Regions from separate parts of the Allobosea sp. LjRoot9 genome, predicted to be linked through region 2. Evidence: predicted binding sites of a transcription regulator. Region 2 holds the regulator's gene; the other holds the start of a gene.

Region 1 (7,424 bases), on a different contig from region 2:
GGTGCGTGAGCGCCTGACGGGGCTGAGGCCGCCCAAGGCTGCCGAGAAGCTGGTCGATCTCTGGCGCGAGCAGATCGAGGCTAAGGCCGGGGCCGATCTCGACCGTCTGGCGAAATCCGTCGAGGATCAGCGCGCCTTCGCCCGGACCGTGCGCGACATGCTGGCCTCGCTCGACATGGCCGAGCAAACCAGCCAGGGCCAGGACGACGAGCAGGACGAGGACAACCAGGACCAATCCTCCGACGATCAGCAGCAGCAGGACGGCGAGGCCGAGCAGGAGAGCCAGGGCGAGCGTTCCGAGGTCGAGGTCAGCGACGACGCGACTGAGGAATTGCAGGAGGGCGCCTCGGAGGCGACCGACGCGCCGGCCGGTGACTGGGAGGACGAGGACGAGAATTCCGAGTCCGAGGAAGCCGGCGAAGCGCCGCGTCCGCGCGAGGGCAAGCAGAACGACCGCCCGGTGACGGACTACAAGGCCTATACGCAGAAATTCGACGAGGTCGTCACGGCCGAGGAGCTCTGCGACGCCGAAGAGCTGACGCGGCTGCGGGCTTATCTCGACAAGCAGCTCGCCCATCTCCAGGGCGTGGTGGCTCGGCTTGCCAACCGCTTGCAGCGCCGGCTGATGGCGCAGCAGAACCGCTCCTGGCAGTTCGACCTGGAGGAGGGCGCGCTCGACCCCGCCCGTCTGCCACGCATCATCATCGATCCCTACCAGCCGCTCTCTTTCCGGCAGGAATCGGACGTGAATTTCCGCGATACGGTGGTGACGCTGCTGATCGACAATTCCGGCTCGATGCGCGGCCGGCCGATCACGGTCGCGGCGACCTGCGCCGATATCCTGGCGCGCACGCTGGAGCGCTGTGGCGTCAAGGTCGAGCTTTTGGGTTTCACCACGCGAGCCTGGAAGGGCGGGCTTTCGCGCGAAGCCTGGCTGCAATCGGGCAAGCCGGCGGCTCCCGGCCGTCTCAACGACCTGCGCCACATCATCTACAAGGCCGCGGACGCGCCCTGGCGTCGGGCGCGCAAGAATCTCGGGCTGATGATGCGCGAGGGTTTGCTGAAGGAGAATATCGACGGCGAGGCGCTGGATTGGGCGCATAAGCGCCTGCTGGCGCGCCCGGAGCAGCGCAAGATCCTGATGGTGATCTCTGACGGCGCGCCGGTCGACGACTCCACGCTTTCGGTCAATGCCGGCAATTATCTCGAGCGGCATCTGCGCCATGTCATCGCCGAGGTCGAGACGCGTTCGCCGGTCGAGCTGATCGCCATCGGCATTGGCCATGACGTCACACGCTATTACCGCCGCGCCGTCACCATCGTCGATGCCGAGGAGCTTGGCGGCGTCATGACCGAGAAGCTGGCGGAGCTCTTCGAGGAGGATGCCGGGCTGGCGACGAAATCGCGCGGATCGCGGCGCCTGCAGTGAGGCTGACGCGGCGGGGCGCGTTGGCCGGGCTGGCTTCGGCGGCCATCGCGCCAATTGCGCGGGCGCAGGGTCTCGAACAGACCCGCATACCGATCACGATCTCGGCGCGTCCGATCAAGGCGTTCGAGCCTCGCAGCCCCGAGAAGACGCGCTTCGGCCAGTTGAGCTTTCGTGGCGGGCTTGTCCTGACCGCAAACCATCCGCGCTTCGGCGGTTTTTCCGGATTGTGGCGCTCTCCCGACGGGGCCGAGCTCGTTTCCATCACAGATAACGGCTTCTGGCTGACGGCGAAGCCGCGCTCGCAAGGCGGCCGTATCGTCGCGCTCGACGGGGCGGAGCTTGCGCCCATCCTGGGGGCGTCCGGCAAGCCGCTGCACCGCTCGCGCTATTATGATACGGAGAGCCTGACGATCGCGGACGGCGTCGCCTATATCGGCGTCGAGCGGACGCATGACATCCTGCGCTTCGACTGGGCGAAAGAAGGCGTCGCGGCGCGCGCCCGTATCGTGCCGGTGCCGCGCGAGGTCAAGCGCCTGTCGAGCAATCGTGGGCTGGAGGCGATCGGCGTCGCGCCAGCCGGCCATCCGCTCGCGGGCGCGCTCGTCGCCATCGCCGAGCGCTCGGGCGGCGAGAACGACCCGACGCTCGGCATCATCCTCAGTGGCCGGCAGCCGGGCCTGTTCCAGCTCGCGCGCCATGACGGTTTCGACATTACCGATCTCGCCTTCCTGCCCGGCGGCGACATGCTGGTGCTGGAGCGCTGGTATCGGCCGCTGCGCGGCGTCGGCATGCGCATCCGCCGGATCGCGGGGGCAGGCATCAAGCCAGGTGCGCTGCTCGATGGACCCTATCTGATCGAGGCCGATCTCGGCCAGGAGATCGATAATATGGAGGGATTGTCCGTCCATCTGGAGCAAGGGCGGACGATCCTGACCCTGATCTCGGACGATAATTTCTCGTTCCTGCAGCGGACGATCCTGCTGGAATTCGAGTTGGTTTGAGGGGGGATGCACAGGCCGTCATGCTCGCCCTTGTGGCGAGCATCCACGTCTTGGACACGGCCCTCGAACAGCGAAGACGTGGATGGTCGACACAAGGTCGACCATGACGGTGGGGCCCGGCCCAAACGAAAAAAGCGGCCTCGCGGCCGCTTCATTCAATCGTGAAGAACTCGATCGCTCAGGCGGTGGCGAGCTTCTTCTCGATGTCGCGCTTCAGGGTCAGGGCGCCAGCCGAAAGGTCGGCGGCCGGAGCCTTGACCAGGAAGGCGTCGAGGCCGCCGCGATGGTCGACCGTGCGCAGGGCATTGGCCGAGACGCGCAGGCGAACCGAACGGCCCAGCGCATCCGACTGCAGCGTGACCTGCACGAGGTTGGGACGGAAAACCGTCTTGGTCTTGCGGTTCGAGTGGCTGACGAGGTGCCCGGTCAGGGTACCTTTCCCGGTCAGTTCGCAACGGCGGGCCATGTCATCGTTCCTTGCTGCAACCGGTTCGCTCAAATAAAAATGCCGACACGCGACGTGCCGGACATGAGCACCGGAAGTCAAATTGAAGTCGCGGTTCCATAGCCAAGGTGGGCGGCGGCGTCAAGGAGAACTCGTCGGCGTCAGTGCGCTGTTGCCGATATCAGCGCTAGCGAGACACCGGACTGGCGCGCGGCTCGCCAAATGCCGCGAAACAGGTCACGATTCAGACCGATTCGCAGTGCATTGCAAATCATACCCCAAGCTTCGGAGGAAACGGATGAAACCCGCCATCGCGCCGTCCCTGGCCGGGTTATCCTTCGTCGCCAGGTTGTCTTTTGTCGCGATGCTGGCGGCGACCAGCCTGCCGGCGCAGGCCGCTTCACTCGACGCGAAATACCAGGTCTCGCTGCTGGGGCTGACGCTCGGTACGGCGAATCTCAGCGGCGGCGTCGATTCCGGCGGCTACAAGCTCGACATCGTGGCGAAGCTGACCGGATTGGTCGGCGGCTTCACCGGCGGGCGCGGCTCGGGCGCGGCGACCGGCAATATGAGCGCCGGCAAGCCGATGGCAGCGACCTTCGCGATCAGCTCCGCCAGCTCCAGCGAGAGCCGGACTGTGCGCATGGCGCTCGGGGGTGGCAATGTCCAGGCGATCGAGATCGTTCCGCCGATCGACTTCAAGCCGGACCGCGTACCCCTGGCGGACAGCCACAAGCGCAATATCCTGGATCCGCTCAGCGCTTTCCTGATGCCTGTCGACGGCAAGGGCGGCAGCGCGAGTGCCTGCAATCGCACGCTGCCGATCTTCGACGGTGCGGCCCGCTATGACATCAAGATGAGCTATGCCGGCTCCCGGGAGGTCAAGCTGGACGGTTATGGCGGCCCGGTCGCGGTCTGCCAGGTGCGCTATGTGCCGATCGCCGGCCATAGGGCGCTGCGGCCCAGCACCAAGTTCATGGCCGAGAACAAGGACATCAGCGTCTGGCTTGCGCCGGTGGCGGGGACGAATGTGATGGTCCCGGTGCGCATTTCGGTGAAGACGATGATCGGCACCGCCGTGGTCGAAGCCTCGAGCTTCAGGGTCGATCCGGGCGTGACGGCAAGCACTGCCGGAAATTGACGCCAGAGCGGGATGCGAAAAAGCGGGAACCGGTTTTTCGCGTCGATCCTGCTGTAACTTTTTGAATACGGATCGAGGCGCGCTGCGTTCGGGCGAACGCGCTCCAGCCGCCTGTGGAGAACCGCCGCCGCAAGGGCGTCATGCTCCGCAGCCGATTGCGGCGGCGACGGAGCCGGCATTACCCTGACGCCACTGCCTGCGCCAGAAAGACGCCATGACCAGCGACTTCACCGCTCCGCCGGGCCTGCGCCATCGCCAGCTCGCCGTTCGCGATACCATGCTGCATATCGCCGAGATCGGCGATGGCCCGCCTGTCCTGCTGCTGCATGGTTGGCCGGAGTTCTGGGCGACCTGGTTGCCGCTGATCAATCGCCTGCATGGCGAATTTCGATTGATCGCGCCCGACCTGCGCGGTTTTGGCGATAGCGCTAAGACGGTGGGGCCGCGTAGCGATGTCGGCGCCAACTGCCATGCCGACGACATGGCTGCGCTGCTGCATGCGCTGGATCTCGATTCGGTCGGCGTCGTCGGCCATGATGTCGGGGCCTATGCAGCGCAGGCGCTGGCGCGCCGGCATCCACAGGCGGTCGAGCGGCTGCTGTTCTTCAATTGCCCGACAGCGAGCGTCGGTGGGCGCTGGGTCCATGACGGGCACGTCAACGAGGTCTGGTACCAGGCGTTCCAGCAGCTCAACCTGGCCGAGGCGCTGGTGGGTTCGAGCCGCAAGGCCTGCTCGCTCTATCTCGGGCATTTCCTGACGCATTGGTGCCATCGCAAGGATGCCTTCGAGCCGGCCTTCGAGCTCTGGGTCGATAATTTCATGAAGCCCGGCAATCTGCGCGGCGGGTTCGACTGGTATCGCAGCCAGAACGCGCTGCGGCTGGCGGCGATCGACGGCCACGCGCCGCCATCCGTGCGGATCCACCAGCCGACGCGGGTGCATTGGGGCCGGCATGACCCGATCCTGAAATCGGAATGGGCGGCTTTCGTGCCGGAGCATTTCGACGAGGCCAAGGTCACCTTCTGCGAGAGCGCCGGGCATTTCGTGCATGTCGAGGCGCCCGACGAGGCGGCGCAGGTGTTCGTCGACGTCTTCGGCTGATCACGACATGCTGAATGCGCCGGCGATCTAGACCATCGTGGAGGCGCCCTCTCGTTTCGGCGCGGGAAAGCCTTAAATAGGCGAAGGCGCGATGCGGCCCTGGGCCGCATCGGGCGCGCGAGAGGATGGATGATGCCGGTGGTTCGATTCCAGATTGGGTGGTCGCGTTTACCAGAGCCGCGATATCTTGCCGGGAACGAAACCGGATTCAGGCCGAGTCAGCGATTCGGGCTTGCTTCGTTCAGGACTTGTTCTATCCCCTGATGCCTCGTCGTCGCCCTGAGGCTACCCGGCGCAGTCGCGTGCCGGGCGGCTAGGGCGGGCGGTCACGATCGGTCGCGTTTTGATTTCAGCTCGTCCCTTGCCTCGCTCCGTCCGTGCAAACGGCGTCACGGCGGTTCTCGGCCCCACCAACACCGGCAAGACGCATCTCGCGATCGAGCGGATGGTGGCGCATCCGACAGGCATGATCGGCCTGCCGCTCCGGCTGTTGGCGCGCGAGGTCTATAGCCGCGTGGTCGAGAAGGTCGGCGCTGACGCTGTCGCGCTCGTCACCGGCGAGGAGAAGATCAAGCCGGAGCGGCCGCGCTTCTGGGTCTGCACGGTTGAAGCGATGCCGCGCGATCTCGCGGTCGATTTCGTCGCGATCGACGAGATCCAGCTCGCCGCCGATCTCGATCGCGGCCATGTCTTCACCGACCGGCTGATGAACCGGCGCGGCCGGGCCGAGACCATGCTGATCGGGGCCGGCACGATGAAGCCGCTGATCGAGCAGCTCATCCCCGGCGTCAACGTCGTCACGCGCCCGCGCCTGTCGCAATTGCTCTTCGCCGGCGATCGCAAGATCACAAGGCTGCCGCCGCGCTCGGCCATCGTCGCCTTCTCGGTCGAGGAGGTCTACGCCATCGCCGAGCTGATCCGCCGGCAGAAGGGCGGGGCGGCGGTGGTGCTGGGCGCCTTGTCGCCGCGGACACGCAATGCGCAGGTCGAGATCTACCAGTCCGGCGATGTCGACTATCTCGTCGCGACCGACGCGATCGGCATGGGGCTCAATCTCGATGTCGACCATATCGCCTTCGCGGCGGACAAGAAGTTCGACGGCCATCATTTCCGCAAGCTCAACCCGGCCGAGTTCGGCCAGATCGCGGGGCGGGCGGGGCGGCATCTGCGCGACGGCACCTTCGGCACCAGCGGACGTTGCCCGCCCTTCGAGGCCGATCTCGTCGATGCGATCGAGAACCATCGCTTCGAACCGGTTCGGCAGTTGCAATGGCGCAACACCGATCTCGACCAGCGTTCGATCGAGAGTTTGCTCGACAGCCTCAACATGCAGCCTTCCGAGCCGGGGCTGACGCGGGCGCTGATCGCGGAGGACATGACGACGCTGGAAATCCTGGCGAAAGACCCCGACGTCAAGGCGCTGGCGCAGGGGCGTCCTGCGGTCGAGCGGCTCTGGGAGGTTTGCGGCCTGCCCGATTATCGCAAGATCGCGCCGATGCAGCACGCGGACCTCGCGACGACGCTTTATCTGCGCCTGATGCGCCATGGCCGGCTTGATATCGACTGGTATCACGCCCAGCTTTCGGCGCTTGATCGCACGGATGGCGAGATCGACACGCTGTCGGCCCGCATCGCGCAGGTGCGAACCTGGACCTTCGTCGCCAACCGTCCCGACTGGTTGCCTGATCCTGAGCATTGGCAGGGGGTGGCGCGTCTTGTAGAGGACAAGCTGTCGGACGCTTTGCACGAGAGGCTTGCCAGCCGTTTTGTGGATCGGCGCACGAGTGTGCTGATGCGTCGTTTGCGGGAGAATACCATGTTGGAGGCTGAGGTCACCACGGCGGGCGATGTGCTCGTCGAGGGCCAGCACGTCGGAATGCTGCAGGGGTTTCGCTTCACGGCGGACCCGAAGGCCGGCGGGCCGGAGGCGAAAGCCCTGAATATGGCTGCGATGAAGGCGCTTGCCAGCGAGATCGAAGCGCGCGCCGCGCGCGTCGTTCTGGCCGGCGACGATGCTTTCGTGTTGTCGCATGACGGTTTGCTGCGCTGGGTCGGTGAGCCGGTGGCGCGCCTGGTCGCGGGCGAGAAGGCGATCGAGCCGCGCCTGCGCCTGTTGGTCGAGGAACATCTGACGGGGCCGGCGCGCCAGCAGGTCGAGACGCGCCTGACGCTCTGGCTGAAGAATCACGTCACCCGCCTGCTCGGTGCGCTGCTGCTGCTGGAGGAGGCGACGACGCTGACCGGCATCGCGCGCGGCATCGCTTACCAGGTCGCCGAATCGCTCGGCGTGCTCGAGCGCACCAAGG
Region 2 (7,424 bases):
TGGACGTTCTCGTCGAGGTTCATGACGAGGCCGAGCTCAATCGTGCGCTAGAGATCGACAGCCGCCTGCTCGGCATCAACAACCGCGATCTGCGTAGCTTCCATGTCGATCTCGCCGTCACCGAACGCCTGGCGCCGCGCATTCCCGATGACCGGATCATCGTCGGTGAAAGCGGTGTCTTCAGCCCCGCCGATATCGCCAGGCTGCGGCGCGTCGGTGTCGAAACCTTCCTGGTCGGCGAGAGCCTGATGCGCCAGGCGGATGTGGCACAGGCGACGCGCGCTCTGCTTGCAGGTCCAGGCAAGGAGGCCGCGGCGTGACCGGCCTCAGCCACCTCGATGCGCAGGGCCAGGCGCATATGGTGGATGTCGGCGACAAAGCCGAGACGACGCGTATCGCCATCGCCGAGGGCAATGTGGTGATGCAGGCAGCCACGCTCGACATCGTGCGGCGCGGCGATGCGAAGAAGGGCGACGTGCTCGGCACCGCAAGGCTTGCCGGCATCATGGCGGCCAAGCGCACGCATGAACTGATTCCGCTTTGCCACCCGCTGCTGATCAGCAAGATCGCCGTCGATCTCACGATCGACGAAGCATTGCCCGGCGTTCGCGTGCGCGTCGAGGTGAAGATGAAGGGCCAGACCGGCGTCGAGATGGAAGCGCTCACCGCCGTCAGCGTCGCCTGTCTCACGGTCTACGACATGGTCAAGGCGGTCGATCGCGCGATGCATATCGAGGGCATCCGGCTGGTGCATAAATCCGGCGGGAAATCTGGCGTCTACGAGGCGGAGCAGCCGGCATGAGCCTGACCCCGGTCAAGGTCGCGCTGCAGGCGCTGCTCGACAGCGTTCCTGGGCCGACATCCGTCGAGATCGTTCCGCTGGCCTCCTGCGCCGGGCGCGTGCTGGGCGCCGACATCGTCGCGCTCAGGACACAGCCGCCTTTCGCCAATTCGGCCATGGACGGCTACGCAGCCCGCGCCGCGGATCTTGCGCCGGCAAATGAACTGCGCGTCATCGGCGAATCGGCGGCCGGGCGCGCCTTTGCAGGAACGGTCGGCCCCGGCGAGGCGATTCGCATCTTCACCGGCGCGCCTATGCCCGATGGTGCCGATACGATCCTGATCCAGGAGAATGCCGATGGCGTCGGCGGCACGGTCATCCGCGTCCGCGAAGGCGCCCAGCCGGGGCGTTTCGTCCGCCCGGCCGGCCTCGATTTCCGGGAAGGCGATGTCCTCCTCCCGGCGGGACGCCGGCTCGACAGTGCCGCGCTCGGCCTCGCGGCTGCAGCCGGACACCCTACCCTGCCGGTTCGGCGCAAGCCCCTGGTCGCGATCCTGGCGACCGGGGACGAACTCGTCCTGCCGGGCGAAACAGTCGGCCCCGACCAGATCGTCGCTTCGAACAGCTATTCCCTGGCGGCGATCGTCGAGGAGATCGGCGGAACAGCCTTCGATCTCGGCATTGCACGCGATAATCATCCCGATCTCGCCGCCAAGATCGAGCGGGCGCGAGCCGCCGGCGCTGACGTGCTGATCACGCTCGGCGGCGCCTCGGTCGGAGCGCATGACCTCGTACAGGAGGCCTTGAAGCGCCAGGGCATGGAGCTCGGCTTCTGGAAGATCGCGATGCGGCCGGGCAAGCCGATGATGATGGGGCGGCTTGGAGCCATGGTCGCCGTCGGCCTACCCGGCAACCCGGTCTCGTCGATCGTCTGCGGGCATCTGTTCGTGGCGCCGCTGATCGAGGCGCTGCTCGGCATGCCCGATCCCGCGCGCGACCGCAGCGAACCGGCGATCCTCGGAATTGATATGCCGGCTAATGATGAGCGTGAAGATTATCTGCGCGCCGATCTTCAGCACATCGAGGCCGGCTGGCTCGCCAGCCCCTTCGCCAAGCAGGATTCCTCGATGCTGGGCAATCTGGCGCGCGCTCGGGCGCTGGTCATTCGCCCGGCCCATGCAGAGCCGGCAAAAGAAGGCGCACCCTGCCGGATCATCCGCCTCCGCTAGGTTAGCTTGCGGAACACAACACGAACGTGTATGATGTTCGTGATTTGTTTCGAATTCGCGCCGCGGGCGCTGGCGGGGACCATGCTGACACGCAAACAATTCGAATTGCTCCGCTTCATCCAGGAACGCCTGCGTGAAAGCGGCGTGCCGCCCTCCTTCGACGAAATGAAGGACGCGCTCGATCTCCGCTCGAAATCCGGCATTCATCGCCTGATCATGGCGTTGGAGGAGCGAGGCTTCATTCGCCGGCTGCCCAATCGCGCCCGCGCATTGGAGGTGATCAAGCTTCCCGATGGCGTCGGCATGCCACAAGGCGCGCGCCCGCGTTTCAGCCCCTCCATCGTGCAAGGTGGCCTCGGCCAGGGCGGCGGCCTCGGCAAGGCGCGCCCGGCCCCTGGTCCCGAAGAGGAGGCGCGTGCCACGATCGCAATCCCGGTGATGGGGCGGATCGCCGCCGGCACGCCGATCTCGGCGATCCAGAGCCGCAGCCACAGTGTGGCGCTGCCGGCGGACATGCTCGGCGCCGGCGAGCATTTCGCGCTTGAGGTGCGCGGCGATTCGATGGTCGAGGCCGGCATTCTCGACGGCGACACCGTCGTCATCCGCCGGCAGGACACCGCCAATACCGGCGACATCATCGTGGCGCTGATCGATGACGAAGAGGCGACGCTGAAGCGCCTGCGCAAACGCGGCTCGTCAATCGCGCTTGAAGCCGCAAACCCGGCTTATGAAACCCGTGTGCTCGGCCCCGATCGGGTCAAGATCCAGGGTCGGTTGGTCAATCTGATGCGGCGCTACTGAAGCCGGTCGGGCTCGGCTGCCACATCGCCCGTATCGCTCCTCTCCGGCTGCCGCGCAGGAGGCTGCTGCGCGGGCCTTGTGCTTGTCGCCGCGCGCTTGCGTATCCAGGGGCGATCGGCATCCTGCCGTTCTGCCTGGACGATACGCCAGCCGCCTGCAGTGCCGATGAGGGAGGTCGCGCCGTCGCGGTTCAGGGCCGTCCGGTCGACCAGCTTCGCTGCGCAGGGAGCCGACCAGGGTATCGGCGTGACGACGAGGTCGGCGCGCAGGCAATCCTCGATGACGGCGAGCCGGTCTTTCGCATAGGCGATCCGGCGACCATTGCGAGCGGTAACGACACAGCCTTGCGTATCGCAAGCCGCATTCTTGCGCAGGCTCGCATCCGTGGGCTGCCGCCCATCGCCATCGGCGACGAGCCATTGTTGCAGCACGAAGCTGCTTGGCCGGCCGGCCAGAATGAAACGGTCGTCGGCTCCGCGCACGACGAGGCCGGAACCGTCGCGTTCGACCACGATATCCGGCCGGTCCGGCTTGGCCGCGACCGTGACGCCCATCACCAGCGGCAGGATGGCGAGCAGCCGAAGCTTCGTGCTCCACAGCGTCAGCCAGAGCAGTGTCATCGCAAGGCAGACCAGCGCGGCCTCGCCGAAGGCGGGAATGATCAGCGTCGAGTGGTCGATCGCCGCGACCCAGTGGGCCAGCCGCAGCACCACCTCGGAGGCGGCGCCCATCAGCCACCAGGCCGGCCAATCGAGGCCGAAGGGGTAGGCCAGCACTCCGAACACCGCAGCCGGCATGACGAACAGCGAGACGAAGGGCAAGGCGAGCGCATTGCCGAGCAGCCCGAACGGATTGAAGGTCTGGAAATGATAGGCGCCGAACGGGGCCGTCGCCGCCGTCGCCAGCAGGGTTGTGATGACGGTGCCGCTGGCGGCGATCCAGAGTGGGCGCAGCGGCCAGGGCCATGGCGATGGCGGCGCGGTCTGATTGCGTTCCTCCCAGCGCTCGGCAAAGGCGATCAGCGCCGCTACCGCCCCGAATGACATCTGGAAGCTCGGCCCGAGCAGCGCCTCGGGCTCGCGCAGCAAGACGATGATCGCTGCCAAGGCAAGGTTGCGCATGCTCAGCGCCGGGCGGTCGATCAGGATTGCGCCGAGCATCACCAGCGTCATGATCAATGACCTGACGGTTGCGACATCGGAGCCGGAGAAGACGCAATAGGCGGTTGCTCCGATCATGGCGGCAACGGCGGCGATCTTCTTGATCGGCCAGTGCAAGGCCAGCGTCTGCGAGAGCGCCAGCAGCGCCCGCACAAGCCAGAGGATCGTGCCGGCGGCGAGCACCATGTGCAGGCCCGAAATCGAGACGATGTGGTAGATGCCAGCCGCGCGCAGATCGGCATTGGTCGTTTCCGTGATCAGGCCGCGCTTGCCGGTCACCAGTGCCGCCGCCATCGCGCCGGCCTGCCCGCCCCCGACGCTGGCGATGCGGGCGGTCAGGGCGTTGCGGGCGCGGTCGATCAGCACGGCTCTCGCGAGTTCGGGCGGAGGCGGGCCTGGCGCCGGTGTCAGCATGATCTTGCCGGGGATGTTGCCGACCGCGCCGATGCCGCGAAAGAACGCGTCGCGGCCGAAATCATAGCCGCCCGGTCGCGCCGGACCAGGCGGCGGCAGAAGGCGTGCATTGGCCGTGATATGGTCTCCCGGCGCGACTGTCTCCGCCTTGATATTGACGCGGACGCGTTTGGGCCGTCGCTCCGCTTCGACGCCGGCTATCCCGGTGACCAGCACGACGAGGCGAGCGCCTGCATCGCGCGCCTCGACTGATTCGACATAGCCGGTGAGCTGGCCGCTGCGCGGGCGATCCAGGATCGGCGCCATGATCGTCGCGGTGCGCAAGGTCGCCGCCGAGAAGCCGACGAAGACCGCAACCAGCCCAAGACAAACCGGCAAGGCGAGCTGCTGCCGGCGCAGAGCTATGGCGAGGCCGCTTGCAAGCGCGACACCGGCAAGCGGCGCCCATAGCGCGGGCTCCCGGTCGCCGGCGAAGTAGAGCAGGATGCCGATGCCCATCATGACCGGGAACCAGAGGAAGAGCCGCCGGCGCTCCGCCTCGGCGGCGAAGGCCTGTCGCGCCTGCCCGGGCCAATCCCGCCATGCCAGGCCGATACCGCTGCCGAGCCAGGAGACGGGCAGGCGCGACGGCAGGACGCCGGCCAGCGCGCCGCGTGATTTCACCCGCTCTGACGGTCCTGTATGCACCGCCGCCCCTTCCCCCTGCCCGCCCGCGATCTTGCGCTTAACGCGGGCGGCCGAGCCATGTTACAGGGGCCACGCCGGCTGTCATGCCATGACCGGTGGATTGTCCTGTTTTTGCCTTCCCTTCCTGTTTTGCCTTTGGGCTGCCGATTCACGAGCCCAGCCGGAGCCCAGCCTTCATGAGTGATGCGGTCGTCACGCGCTTTGCCCCCTCGCCCACCGGCTTCCTGCATATCGGCGGAGCGCGGACGGCCCTGTTCAACTGGCTCTATGCGCGCCGGCATGGCGGCAAGATGCTGCTGCGGATCGAGGACACGGACCGCGAGCGCTCGACGGAACCGGCGATTGCCGCGATCCTCGACGGGTTGAGCTGGCTCGGGCTCGATTGGGATGGCGACACCGTCTACCAATTCGCCCGCGCCGAGCGGCATCGCGAGGTGGCGCAGCAGATGCTGGCTGCCGGCAAGGCTTATCATTGCTATGCGACGCCGGCCGAGCTCGACGAGATGCGCGAGAAGGCCAAGGCCGAGGGCCGGCCGATGCGCTATGACGGCCGCTGGCGCGATCGTGATCCGGCGACGGCCCCGGTCGGCGTCAAGCCGGTCATCCGCCTGCGCGCGCCACAGACCGGCGAGACCGTGGTCGAGGACGAGGTCCAGGGCCGCGTCGTCTGGCAGAACGAGAACCTCGACGACCTCGTCCTGCTGCGCTCCGACGGAAACCCGACCTACATGCTGGCCGTGGTGGTCGACGACCACGACATGGGCGTGACCCATGTCATTCGCGGCGACGATCATCTGACCAACGCGGCCCGCCAGACCCAGATCTACCAGGCGATGGGTTGGCAGGTGCCGAGCATGTCGCATATCCCTCTGATCCACGGGGCCGACGGAGCAAAACTCTCCAAGCGCCACGGCGCGCTCGGCGTCGATGCCTATCGCTCCATGGGCTATTTGCCGGTGGCGCTGCGCAATTATCTGCTGCGCCTCGGCTGGAGCCATGGCGACCAGGAGATCTTCTCGACCGACGAGATGATCGCGCTGTTCAACCTGTCCTCGATCGGCCGTTCGCCGGCGCGTTTCGATTACGCCAAGCTGGAGAGCCTGAACGGGCTCTATATGCGCCAGTCCACCGATCGCGACCTGCTCGCGGCGTTGAAGACGATCCTGCCCGAGATCGGCCCGGCGCGCGGCCTGCCGGGCGCGCTTTCGCCGGATCTTGAGGCGCGCTTCCTTGCCGCTATGCCTGGCTTGAAGGAGCGCGCCAAGACGCTGATCGAACTGCTCGACAGCGCCTATTATCTTTACGCCGCGCGCCCGCTGCAGCTCGATCAGAAGGCTACAGCCCTGCTCGACGAGGCCGCACGCCAGCGCCTGCCGGGCCTGGCGGCGAAGCTCTTGGCCGTGAACGACTGGTCGCCGGAGGCGTTGGAGGCCGTGGTTCGCGGCTATGCCGAGGAGCATGGGCTCAAGCTCGGCCAGGCAGCGCAGCCCTTGCGCGCCGCCCTGACCGGCCGCGCCATGTCGCCGGGCCTGTTCGACGTCATGGCGGTGCTCGGCCGCGAGGAGACGCTGGCGCGTCTGGCGGATCAGTCATGACGTGGCGAAGGCTCCGTCCCCCTTTTGGCTCTGTTGAACCGCCTCTGCAAATGGTCTAGTGACGCGCCATGTGACCGGCTCCGCCGCGTGGTGGAAGGGGCACAAATATTGCTTGAATATCAGTTGGATGAACCAGCTTCCTGCCCGTATCCGCATTTGCCGTTCCGTCACAGGGCCGTCACGTCCAGGCCTTCGGATGACAGAGATGTCTCGTGCGCAACAATTCGGTGTTGGGCCTGATGGAACAGCGACTGGTCAGCAACGAGCCTGAAAGGATCGGTATCGATGAGCGGAAATAGCAGCCAGCTCCAGGTCGACGGAAAAACCATCGACATGGCGATCAAGAAGGGGTCGATCGGCCCCTCCGTCATCGACATCGCCAAGCTCTACTCGCAAACGGGCATGTTCACCTATGACCCGGGCTTCACCTCCACGGCGAGCTGCGAATCGCAGATCACCTATATCGACGGCGACGAGGGCATCCTGCTCTATCGCGGCTATCCCATCGAGCAACTCGCCGAGCATGGCGACTTCCTCGAGACCTGCTACCTGCTGCTGGAAGGCGAATTGCCGACCGCCGCGCAGAAGGCCGATTTCGACTATCGCGTGACGCGCCACACCATGGTGCACGAGCAGATGGCTCGCTTCTTCCAAGGCTTCCGCCGTGACGCTCACCCGATGGCGGTGATGGTCGGCTCGATCGGCGCAATGTCGGCCTTCTATCACGACTCGACCGATATCTCCGATCCGCAGCAGC

Evidence for each region. The regulator LexA, encoded in region 2, represses DNA repair genes until DNA is damaged. The targets are predictions, from matches to a motif close to TGTTCNNNNTGTGTTCNG.
Region 1: ACSQ3P_RS19115 (helicase-related protein) is a predicted target of LexA. The motif match lies at 5,357-5,374, and genes of this name have one in related genera.

What each region holds. Positions count from the first base shown of each region.
Region 1 covers NZ_CAXUPC020000004.1:377,848-385,271, forward strand. The annotation lists gene cobT (cobaltochelatase subunit CobT) at 1-1,429, shown strand, start outside; gene ACSQ3P_RS19095 (esterase-like activity of phytase family protein) at 1,426-2,430, shown strand; gene rpmB (50S ribosomal protein L28) at 2,609-2,896, opposite strand; gene ACSQ3P_RS19105 (DUF3108 domain-containing protein) at 3,174-4,016, shown strand; gene ACSQ3P_RS19110 (alpha/beta fold hydrolase) at 4,231-5,118, shown strand; gene ACSQ3P_RS19115 (helicase-related protein) at 5,465-7,424, shown strand, end outside.
Region 2 covers NZ_CAXUPC020000001.1:1,042,480-1,049,903, reverse strand. The annotation lists gene trpC (indole-3-glycerol phosphate synthase TrpC) at 1-320, shown strand, start outside; gene moaC (cyclic pyranopterin monophosphate synthase MoaC) at 317-802, shown strand; gene ACSQ3P_RS05000 (molybdopterin molybdotransferase MoeA) at 799-2,010, shown strand; gene lexA (transcriptional repressor LexA) at 2,092-2,811, shown strand; gene ACSQ3P_RS04990 (ComEC/Rec2 family competence protein) at 2,805-5,048, opposite strand; gene gltX (glutamate--tRNA ligase) at 5,249-6,667, shown strand; gene gltA (citrate synthase) at 6,953-7,424, shown strand, end outside.